Regions from separate parts of the Streptomyces sp. NPDC048258 genome, predicted to be linked through region 2. Evidence: riboswitches for the same ligand, from Rfam matches in the RefSeq annotation. Region 2 holds a riboswitch; the other holds the start of a gene.

Region 1 (4,628 bases), on a different contig from region 2:
GTGCGGGGAGTTGGCCAGCGGGTTGTCGTCCACCGGCCACTCGCCGGCCGCGACCCGCTCGATCTCGCCGCGGATGGCGATCATCGCGTCGCAGAACCGGTCGATCTCGGCGAGGTCCTCGGACTCCGTCGGCTCGATCATCAGCGTGCCGGCGACCGGGAAGGACATGGTCGGCGCGTGGAAGCCGTAGTCGATCAGACGCTTGGCGATGTCGTCCACGCTCACACCCGTCGCCTTCGACAGCGGGCGCAGGTCGATGATGCACTCGTGCGCGACCAGGTTGCCCGGGCCGGTGTAGAGCACCGGGTAGTGCGGCTCCAGGCGCTTGGCGATGTAGTTGGCGCCCAGCACCGCCACCTGGGTGGCGCGCTTGAGGCCCTCGCCGCCCATGAGGCGCACGTACGACCAGGAGATCGGCAGGATGCCGGCCGAGCCCCACGGCGCGGCCGAGATCGGGCCGACGCCCGTCTCCGGGCCCGCGGTCGGCTGGAGCGGGTGGTTCGGCAGGTACGGGGCCAGGTGGGCCCTGACACCGACCGGGCCGACGCCCGGGCCGCCGCCGCCGTGCGGGATGCAGAAGGTCTTGTGCAGGTTCAGGTGCGAGACGTCGCCGCCGAAGTGACCCGGCTTGGCCAGGCCCACCAGGGCGTTGAGGTTGGCGCCATCGACGTAGACCTGGCCGCCGGCCTCGTGCACCTGCGCGCAGATGTCGGCGACGTGCTCCTCGAACACACCGTGCGTGGACGGGTACGTGATCATCAGAACGGCGAGCTCGTCGCGGTACTGCTCGATCTTGGCGCGCAGGTCGGCCGCGTCCACCTCGCCGTCGTCGGCGGTCTTGACGACGACGACCTTCATGCCGGCCATCACGGCGCTGGCCGCGTTGGTGCCGTGCGCGGAGGACGGGATGAGGCAGATGGTGCGCTGCTCGTCGCCGTTCGCGCGGTGGTAGGCGCGCACGGCCAGCAGACCGGCCAGCTCACCCTGGGACCCGGCGTTGGGCTGGATGGAGACCTTGTCGTAGCCGGTGACCTCGCAGAGACGTTCCTCCAGCTCAGTGATGAGCGTGAGGTAGCCCTCCGCCTGCTCCACCGGCGCGAACGGGTGCAGCTGGCCGAATTCGGGCCAGGTCACCGGCTCCATCTCGGTGGTCGCGTTGAGCTTCATGGTGCAGGAGCCCAGCGGGATCATGCCGCGGTCCAGCGCGTAGTCCTTGTCCGAGAGCTTGCGCAGGTAGCGCAGCATCGCGGTCTCGGAACGGTGCTGGTGGAAGACCGGGTGGGTCAGGTAGTCGTCCGAGCGCAGCAGGCCCTCGGGCAGGGTGTCGTCCGTGGTCGCGTCGAGCGCCTCGATGTCCGCGGTGACACCGAAGGCGGCCCAGACGGCCTCGACGTCGGCGCGCAGGGTGGTCTCGTCGCAGGCGACGGAGACGTGGTCGGCGTCGGCCTGGTACAGGTTGACCCCGCCCTCGCGGGCGGCGGCGACGACCTCGGCCGCACGGCCCGGGACCCGGGCCGTGATGGTGTCGAAGTAGGCCCCGTGCACGATCTCGACCCCGCCGGCCTTCAGACCCGCGGCGAGCAGAGCGGCGTAGCGGTGGGTGCGGCGGGCGATCGTCCGCAGGCCGTCCGGGCCGTGGTAGACGGCGTACATGGCGGCCATGACGGCCAGCAGCACCTGCGCGGTACAGATGTTGCTGGTGGCCTTCTCGCGGCGGATGTGCTGCTCACGGGTCTGCAGCGCCAGCCGGTACGCCTTGTTGCCGTCCGCGTCCACGGAGACGCCGACGAGGCGGCCGGGGAGCGAGCGGGCGTGCTTGGCCTGGACGGCCATGTAACCGGCGTGCGGTCCACCGAAGCCCATCGGGACGCCGAAGCGCTGCGTGGTGCCGACGGCGATGTCCGCGCCGAGCTCGCCGGGGGAGGTCAGCAGGGTCAGCGCGAGCAGGTCGGCCGAGACGGTGACGATGGCACCGAGCTCGTGCGCCTGGTCGATGAGCGGCTTGATGTCCCGTACGGCACCGGAGGCGCCCGGGTACTGGATCAGCACGCCGAAGACGCCGCGCTCGGCGATCTCGGCCGGGATGCCGTCCGACAGGTCCGCGACGACGACCTCGACGCCCGTGGGCTCGGCGCGGGTCTCGATCACGGCGATGGTCTGCGGCAGCGCGTCGGCGTCGATCAGGAACACGCCGTCCTTCACCTTGCCCACCCGGCGCGCGAGGGACATGGCCTCGGCGGCCGCGGTGCCCTCGTCGAGCAGCGAGGCACCCGAGGTCGGCAGCCCGGTGAGGTCGGCGACGACGGTCTGGAAGTTCAGCAGCGCTTCGAGGCGGCCCTGCGAGATCTCGGGCTGGTAGGGCGTGTACGCCGTGTACCAGGCCGGGTTCTCCATGACGTTGCGGAGGATCACCGGCGGCGTGAAGGTCCCGTAGTAGCCGAGACCGATCATCGACGAGAGGACCTGGTTGCGGTCGGCGAGCGAGCGCAGCTCGGCCAGCACCTCGGCCTCGGTCCGCGCGTCGGGAAGGTTCAGCGCTTCGGCGGTCTTGATGACATCCGGCACCGCGGCGGCGGTCAGTTCGTCCAGGGAGCCGTAGCCCACCTGGGCGAGCATCTTCGCCTGCGCCTCGGCATCCGGGCCGATGTGGCGCTGCTCGAAGGGGATGCCTCGCTCCAGCTGGGAGAGCGGAATGCGGTTGGCGGTCATGTACGGAGGCCTCCTGGTCGTATGACCTGCGAGGGGCACCACGGCGCGGGCACCCGGACGGCCTCCCCCTCTGTCATCTCAACCTGAGAGTTTCACCGGCCGCTCGAGGGTCGCTCGAGAGAACCGGCTTTCACCGTCGGTGAGGAGAGGAACCGGCACAGCGTGCCCGGTACCCACTCCTGCTTTCCAGAGTGGCCTCGTCCGTGCGGTACGTATGCCTGAGAGATTCCGGGGAGGATTTGCTCCTTCGGCGCCTCCGTCACGCTCACTCGGAGGACTCTCCCGCACAGGGTCGACAGCCATCACCCAGCCTACCAGCGAGGATCTGGACACTCCCCGAGTGGCCTCAGCCCCCGAAATGCACTTCTGTAGTCATTACGGAGGAGTTGCGACCATTTGGAGGGACCGTGCAGACCGACATCGATCCGCGCAGCCTGATCGGCCGCAAGGCGTTCGACCGCAACGGCACCAAGATCGGCACCATCGACGAGGTGTACCTCGACGACGCCACCGGCGTCCCGGAATGGGCTGCCGTGCGTACGGGTCTGTTCAGCCGGGACGCCTTCGTCCCGCTGGAGCCCAGCGAGCTGGTCGGCGACACCCTGCGGGTGCCCTTCGACCGCTCCCTGATCAAGGACGCCCCGGATTTCGGCGTCGGCCGCCACCTCTCCCCGGAACAGGAACTCCAGCTCTACCACCACTACGGCCTGGACGTGACCCTGCCCACCGACTTCCAGCGCGACTTCGGCCACCTGGCGGGCGACGAAGGCTAGTGCGGTGAACCCTGCCGGTCACAGCGCCGGCTGCTACTCCACCGTCGGCCCCTCCCCCACCAGCGGCAGCGGATCGGACGGCTCCAGCTCGGAGTCGTCCACCCGGAAGGTCCGCACCCGCCCGGGCTCCGATCCGGGCTGCTCGAACCGTACGGTCACCCGCCCGACCCCGCTGCCCTGCACCCACCCGGGCCCGTACACCACGTGCCGTACGTCGCTCCCGGCCGCCCAGCGCCGCTCCGGAGCGGGCTCCGGCTCCCCGGCCGCCTCAACGCCCTCCAGGGCCCCCACAGCCCCGTCCGGCTCAGTGGCCGCCCCTGCCTCACCGGTCTCACCGGACTCCCCCGACTCACCGAGCGGCTCGGCGGCCAGCGACTGGGCGAACAGGTCCTCCTGCGTGTAGTCCGCCAGCCCGGTCACGCCCACCCCGAGCAGCCGCACCCCGCCCGTGGTGTCCACGCCCTCCAGCAGGCGCGCCGCGGCCTCACGCACCACCGCGGGGTCGTCCGTGGGCCCCCGCAGCGTCTCGGACCGCGTCAGCGTCGAGAAGTCGTACCGCCGGACCTTCAGCACGATCGTGCGCCCCGAGTGCCCGGACGCCCGCAACCGCTGCACGCACCGGTCGGCGAGCCGCTGCACCTCGGTCCGGATCCGTACCCGGTCGTGCAGGTCCACGTCGAAGGTGTCCTCCACCGACACCGATTTCGCGTCCCGCTCCGCGACCACCGGCCGGTCGTCCAGTCCCAGCGCCATCCGGTACAGGCCCACCCCGTGCGCGCGCCCGACCATCCGGACCAGCTCGTCCTCCCCGGCCTCCACCAGGTCCCCCACCGTGGTGATCCCGGCGCGGCGCAGGTGCTCGCCGGTGGCCGGCCCCACCCCGGGCAGGGTCCGCACCGACATGGGCGCGAGGAGCTCCCGCTCCGTCCCAGGCTCGATCAGCAGCAGACCCGCCGGCTTGGCCTCCTCGGACGCCACCTTGGCCAGCATCTTCGACCCGGCCAGCCCCACCGACCCGCTGAGCCCCGTGGCGGCCCGGATGTCCGCCCGCAGCCGCTCCCCCGCGGCCCGGGCGCTCGGCCCGTCGAAGGCGACCCCGCCCGCCTCCAGGTCCACGAAGGCCTCGTCCAGGCTGAGCGGCTCCAC
Region 2 (4,628 bases):
ATGAACGTCTCGTCTGCCGGAAGGGGACGGAGGGGGGTCACACGGGTGTCGGCTCACCCTCCCGTACGCCGGCCTCCCCTGCCTCCGGGACCGGGCCCTGACGCCCGCGTGCAGGCCGTCCGCGGCCCTGGTCATGGGAAGGGCCCGGCCTGCGCACAAGCAAGGCCGGGCCCTTCCCAGCGCTGACTAGAGCGACGGGTACAGCGGGAACTTCGCGGCGAGCGCGGAGACGCGCGCCTTGAGGTCCTCGCTGTCGTAGGCCGGCTTCAGCGCGGCCGCGATGATCTCCGCGACCTCGGTGAAGTCCTCGGCGCCGAAACCGCGCGTGGCGAGCGCCGGCGTACCGATCCGCAGACCCGAGGTGACCATCGGCGGCCGCGGGTCGTTCGGGATGGCGTTCCGGTTGACCGTGATGCCGATCTCGTGGAGCCGGTCCTCGGCCTGCTGGCCGTCCAGCTCGGAGTTGCGCAGGTCGACCAGGACCAGGTGGACGTCCGTACCGCCGGAGAGGACGGAGACGCCGACCTCGGTGACGTCCGGCTGCACCAGGCGCTCGGCGATGATCTTCGCGCCCTCCAGGGTGCGCACCTGGCGCTCCTTGAAGTCCTCCGAGGCCGCGATCTTGAAGGAGACCGCCTTGGCCGCGATCACGTGCTCCAGCGGGCCGCCCTGCTGACCCGGGAAGACCGCGGAGTTGATCTTCTTGGCCAGCTCCTGCGTCGACAGGATGACACCGCCGCGCGGACCGCCGAGGGTCTTGTGCGTGGTGGTGGTGACGACGTGGGCGTGCGGCACCGGGTTCGGGTGCAGGCCCGCGGCGACCAGGCCGGCGAAGTGCGCCATGTCGACCATGAGGTACGCGCCGACCTCGTCCGCGATGCGGCGGAAGGCGGCGAAGTCCAGCTGGCGCGGGTAGGCGGACCAGCCGGCGACGATCAGCTGCGGCTTGGACTCCTTGGCGAGGCGCTCGACCTCGGCCATGTCGACCTGGCCGGTCTCGTCGACGTGGTACGGGACCACGTTGTAGAGCTTGCCGGAGAAGTTGATCTTCATGCCGTGGGTCAGGTGACCGCCGTGGGCCAGGCTCAGGCCCATGATCGTGTCGCCCGGCTTCAGCAGCGCGAACATCGCGGCGGCGTTCGCCTGCGCACCGGAGTGCGGCTGGACGTTCGCGGCCTCGGCGCCGAACAGCGCCTTGATGCGGTCGATCGCGATCTGCTCGACCACGTCGACGTGCTCGCAGCCGCCGTAGTAGCGGCGGCCGGGGTAGCCCTCGGCGTACTTGTTGGTCAGGACCGAGCCCTGGGCCTCCATGACGGCGACCGGAGCGAAGTTCTCCGACGCGATCATTTCCAGGGTGGACTGCTGGCGCACGAGCTCGGCGTCGACGGCTGCGGCGACGTCGGGGTCGAGCTCGTGGAGAGGGGTGTTCAGTACGGACATCAGGATCCCCTGGGGTCAGTTACCGGCGGTGAGCTTGGTGTACTCCTCGGCGGAGAGCACGTCCTTGGGCTCCTCCGAGATGCGCACCTTGAACAGCCAGCCGCCCTCGAAGGGAGCGGAGTTCACCAGGGCCGGGTCGTCGACGACGTCCTGGTTGGACTCGACGATCTCGCCGGAGACGGGGGAGTAGAGGTCGCTGACCGACTTCGTCGACTCCAGCTCGCCACAGGTCTCGCCCTCGGTCACGGTGTCGCCGACCTCGGGGAGCTGGGCGTAGACGACGTCACCGAGCGCGTTGGCCGCGAACTCCGTGATGCCGACCGTCGCGACGCCGTCCACGGCGTCCGACAGCCACTCGTGCTCCTTGGTGTAACGCAGCTGCTGGGGGGTGCTCATGACCTGATTCTCCTGGATGCGGGGGAGTGGATACGAACAGTGGTCTTGGGTACTGAGACGGCGCCGTACGGATGTCCGTACGACGGCCTGCGCGTCGGGTCGTGCGAAGTGTTACTTCTGCCGCTTGTAGAAGGGCAGGGCCACGACCGCGTACGGCTCATGCGTACCGCGAATGTCGACGCCGACGCCGGAGGTGCCGGGCGCGGCGTGCGCCGCGTCCACGTACGCCATCGCGATCGGCCGGCCGAGCGTGGGGGACGGGGCGCCGGAGGTGACCTCGCCGATGACCTGTCCGCCGGCCACGACCGGGAAACCGGCGCGCGGGACGCGGCGGCCCTCGGCGATCAGGCCGACCAGCTTGCGCGGCGGGTTCGTGGCGGCGCGCTCGGCGGCGGCCTCCAGCGCGGCGCGGCCGACGAAGTCCCCCTCCTTCTCGAACTTCACGACCCGGCCCAGCCCCGCGTCGAAGGGGGTGAGGGAGGTGGTCAGCTCGTGCCCGTACAGCGGCATGCCCGCCTCCAGGCGCAGCGTGTCGCGGCAGGAGAGGCCGGCCGGGACCAGGCCGACGCCCTCGCCGGCCTTGGTCAGCGCCTGCCACAGCTCCACGGCGTGCTCGGGGGCGACGAACAGCTCGAAGCCGTCCTCACCGGTGTAGCCCGTACGCGCGATCAGCGCCGGCACCCCGGCCACCGTGCCCGGCAGACCGGCGTAGTACTTGAGCCCGTCCAGGTCGGCGTCGGTGAGCGAGGCGAGGATGCCGGGGGACTCCGGGCCCTGGACGGCGATGAGCGCGTACGCGTCGCGGTCGTCGCGGACCTCGGTGTCGAAACCGGCGGCGCGCTCGGTCAGGGCGTCGAGGACGACCTGGGCGTTGGAGGCGTTGGCGACGACCATGTACTCGGTCTCGCCGAGGCGGTAGACGATCAGGTCGTCGACGATGCCGCCGTCCGCCTGGCAGATGTGCGTGTAGCGGGCGCGGCCGACGCCGACGGTGGAGATGTTGCCGACCAGCGCGTAGTCCAGGGCCTTGACGGCCTCCGGGCCGGTCAGGGTGATCTCGCCCATGTGGGACAGGTCGAAGAGGCCGGCCTTGGTGCGTACGGCGTTGTGCTCGTCGCGCTCGCTGCCGTACCGCAGCGGCATGTCCCAGCCCGCGAAGTCGGTCATGGTCGCACCGAGGGAACGGTGCAGCGCATCGAGGGCGGTCAGACGGGGGGCAGTGCTCATGGGTGTGGCTCCCGAGTCCCAGGGCATGACATGACGAGGAGGGTCCTCCCCATCTGTCATCGGAACCTGAGAGGTTCGCCGAGAGTTCCTGGTTGCCAGGGATCGTCGGCTTGCACCTTGGGTGGAGCTGTCGAGCAGCTCGCTTTTCAGATCTGCCTCATCCACGCGGTACGGGGCCTGAGAGATTCAAGGGAGGTTCTTGCTCCTTCGGCGCCCGCGCACGGCCTTGCGGCGTGCCCGGGACTCTCCCGCGCGGATTCAAGCGGCCGGTATGCAGTTGGTCCAGATGGCGCACATCATTGCACGCCACCGCGGTGATCGGGGGTGGGGCCCCGAAAGTTCGTGCGGCGCTCAAGCGGCCGGACCGGAACCGGGGCTGCCGGATTACCGTCTCTTTACACTCAGTGGGCAAGGGTCCTGGCGACCCGATTCGGGGGAGGCGATCACTGTGCGGAGATTCGGAGTAGTGGCGGCGGCGGCGACCGTGGACGCGGTGCCGGCGCAGCGGGGTGCGCGCGTGCGGAGCGAGGCGGCAGGGCCCGTACGTGACCTCCGCGGCCTGGGCGTACGAGGCCCGCGGCGGCTGGGCTTCGCCGCGGGGGACATCGTCGTGGTGTCCGGCCTGCCGGGCGGCGGCAAGAGCACGCTGATCAAGCGGGCGGCGGCCGAGGGCGCGGCGATCGACTCCCAGGACACCCGTGAGCGCTGGGAGCAGCGGATGCCGGGGGCGCTGCCGTACGCCGTCTACCGGCCGCTGGTGCGTGCCGCGCACTACTGGGGCCTGTGGCGGACCCTCCGCTCCGGGGCGTCGGTCGTCGTGCACGACTGCGGTACGCAGAGCTGGGTACGGGGCCTGCTCGCGGCGGCCGCGCGCCGCCGGGGCCGGGCGCTGCACCTGCTCCTGCTGGACAGCAGCCCCGCGGAGGCCCTGGCCGGGCAGGCGGCGCGGGGGCGCCGGGTGTCGGCGTACGCCTTCGGCCGCCACCGGGGCGCGGTGACCCGCCTCCTCCGCTCCGCGGAAGCCGGCCACCCCCCACCGGGCTGCGCCTCGGTGACCCTCCTGGACCGCGCCTCGGCGGCCGCCGTGACACGGATCGCCTTCCACGCCTGACGCGCCGAGGCTCCGCCCCGGACCCCGTGGCCGAGCCACCGCGTCCCGGTGCGGCGCCGTTGCCGGGGGCGCCGCCCCCGGACCCTCCCCCAGACTCCGTCCGGGGGTACCCCCAGCGCCTCGAACGCCGGCGAGGCTGGGTTCGGCTGGCAATGTCAGCCCCGCCGGCGTTTGAGGCGCGGGCGCGGAGCGCCGTGTCCGGAGCCGCACCCGAACGCGGCAGCGCAGGCACAATCAGCCCCGCCGGCGTTTGAGGCGCGGGGTTCGGGGCGGAGCCCCGGTCTTTGAGCCGCGCTGGCGTTGAGGCGCGGGTACACGGGCGGAGCCCTGGCGGCGGAGCCCCTGCGGCGGGGCCGGGACCGGCGGAGCGATAGCCTCGGCACGACATTCGGCGGGAAACACACGCGGAGGCAGGGGCACATGCAGGGCAGCGGCTGGCCGGGGAATGAGC

Evidence for each region. Region 2 has a riboswitch for glycine ahead of gcvT (glycine cleavage system aminomethyltransferase GcvT). Riboswitches for the same ligand answer to the same signal wherever they lie in the genome.
Region 1: linked by a shared signal. The riboswitch ahead of gcvP (aminomethyl-transferring glycine dehydrogenase) and the one ahead of gcvT (glycine cleavage system aminomethyltransferase GcvT) in region 2 are both predicted to bind glycine.

Annotation. Positions count from the first base shown of each region.
Region 1 covers NZ_JBICZH010000009.1:333,738-338,365, forward strand. The annotation lists gene gcvP (aminomethyl-transferring glycine dehydrogenase) at 1-2,709, opposite strand, end outside; glycine riboswitch at 2,906-3,004, opposite strand; gene ACGFYQ_RS22455 (PRC-barrel domain-containing protein) at 3,117-3,482, shown strand; gene ACGFYQ_RS22460 (DNA polymerase IV) at 3,516-4,628, opposite strand, start outside.
Region 2 covers NZ_JBICZH010000002.1:458,956-463,583, forward strand. The annotation lists gene glyA (serine hydroxymethyltransferase) at 187-1,443, opposite strand; gene gcvH (glycine cleavage system protein GcvH) at 1,459-1,839, opposite strand; gene gcvT (glycine cleavage system aminomethyltransferase GcvT) at 1,951-3,066, opposite strand; glycine riboswitch at 3,223-3,327, opposite strand; gene ACGFYQ_RS06280 (AAA family ATPase) at 3,509-4,177, shown strand; gene ACGFYQ_RS06285 (enhanced serine sensitivity protein SseB) at 4,598-4,628, shown strand, end outside.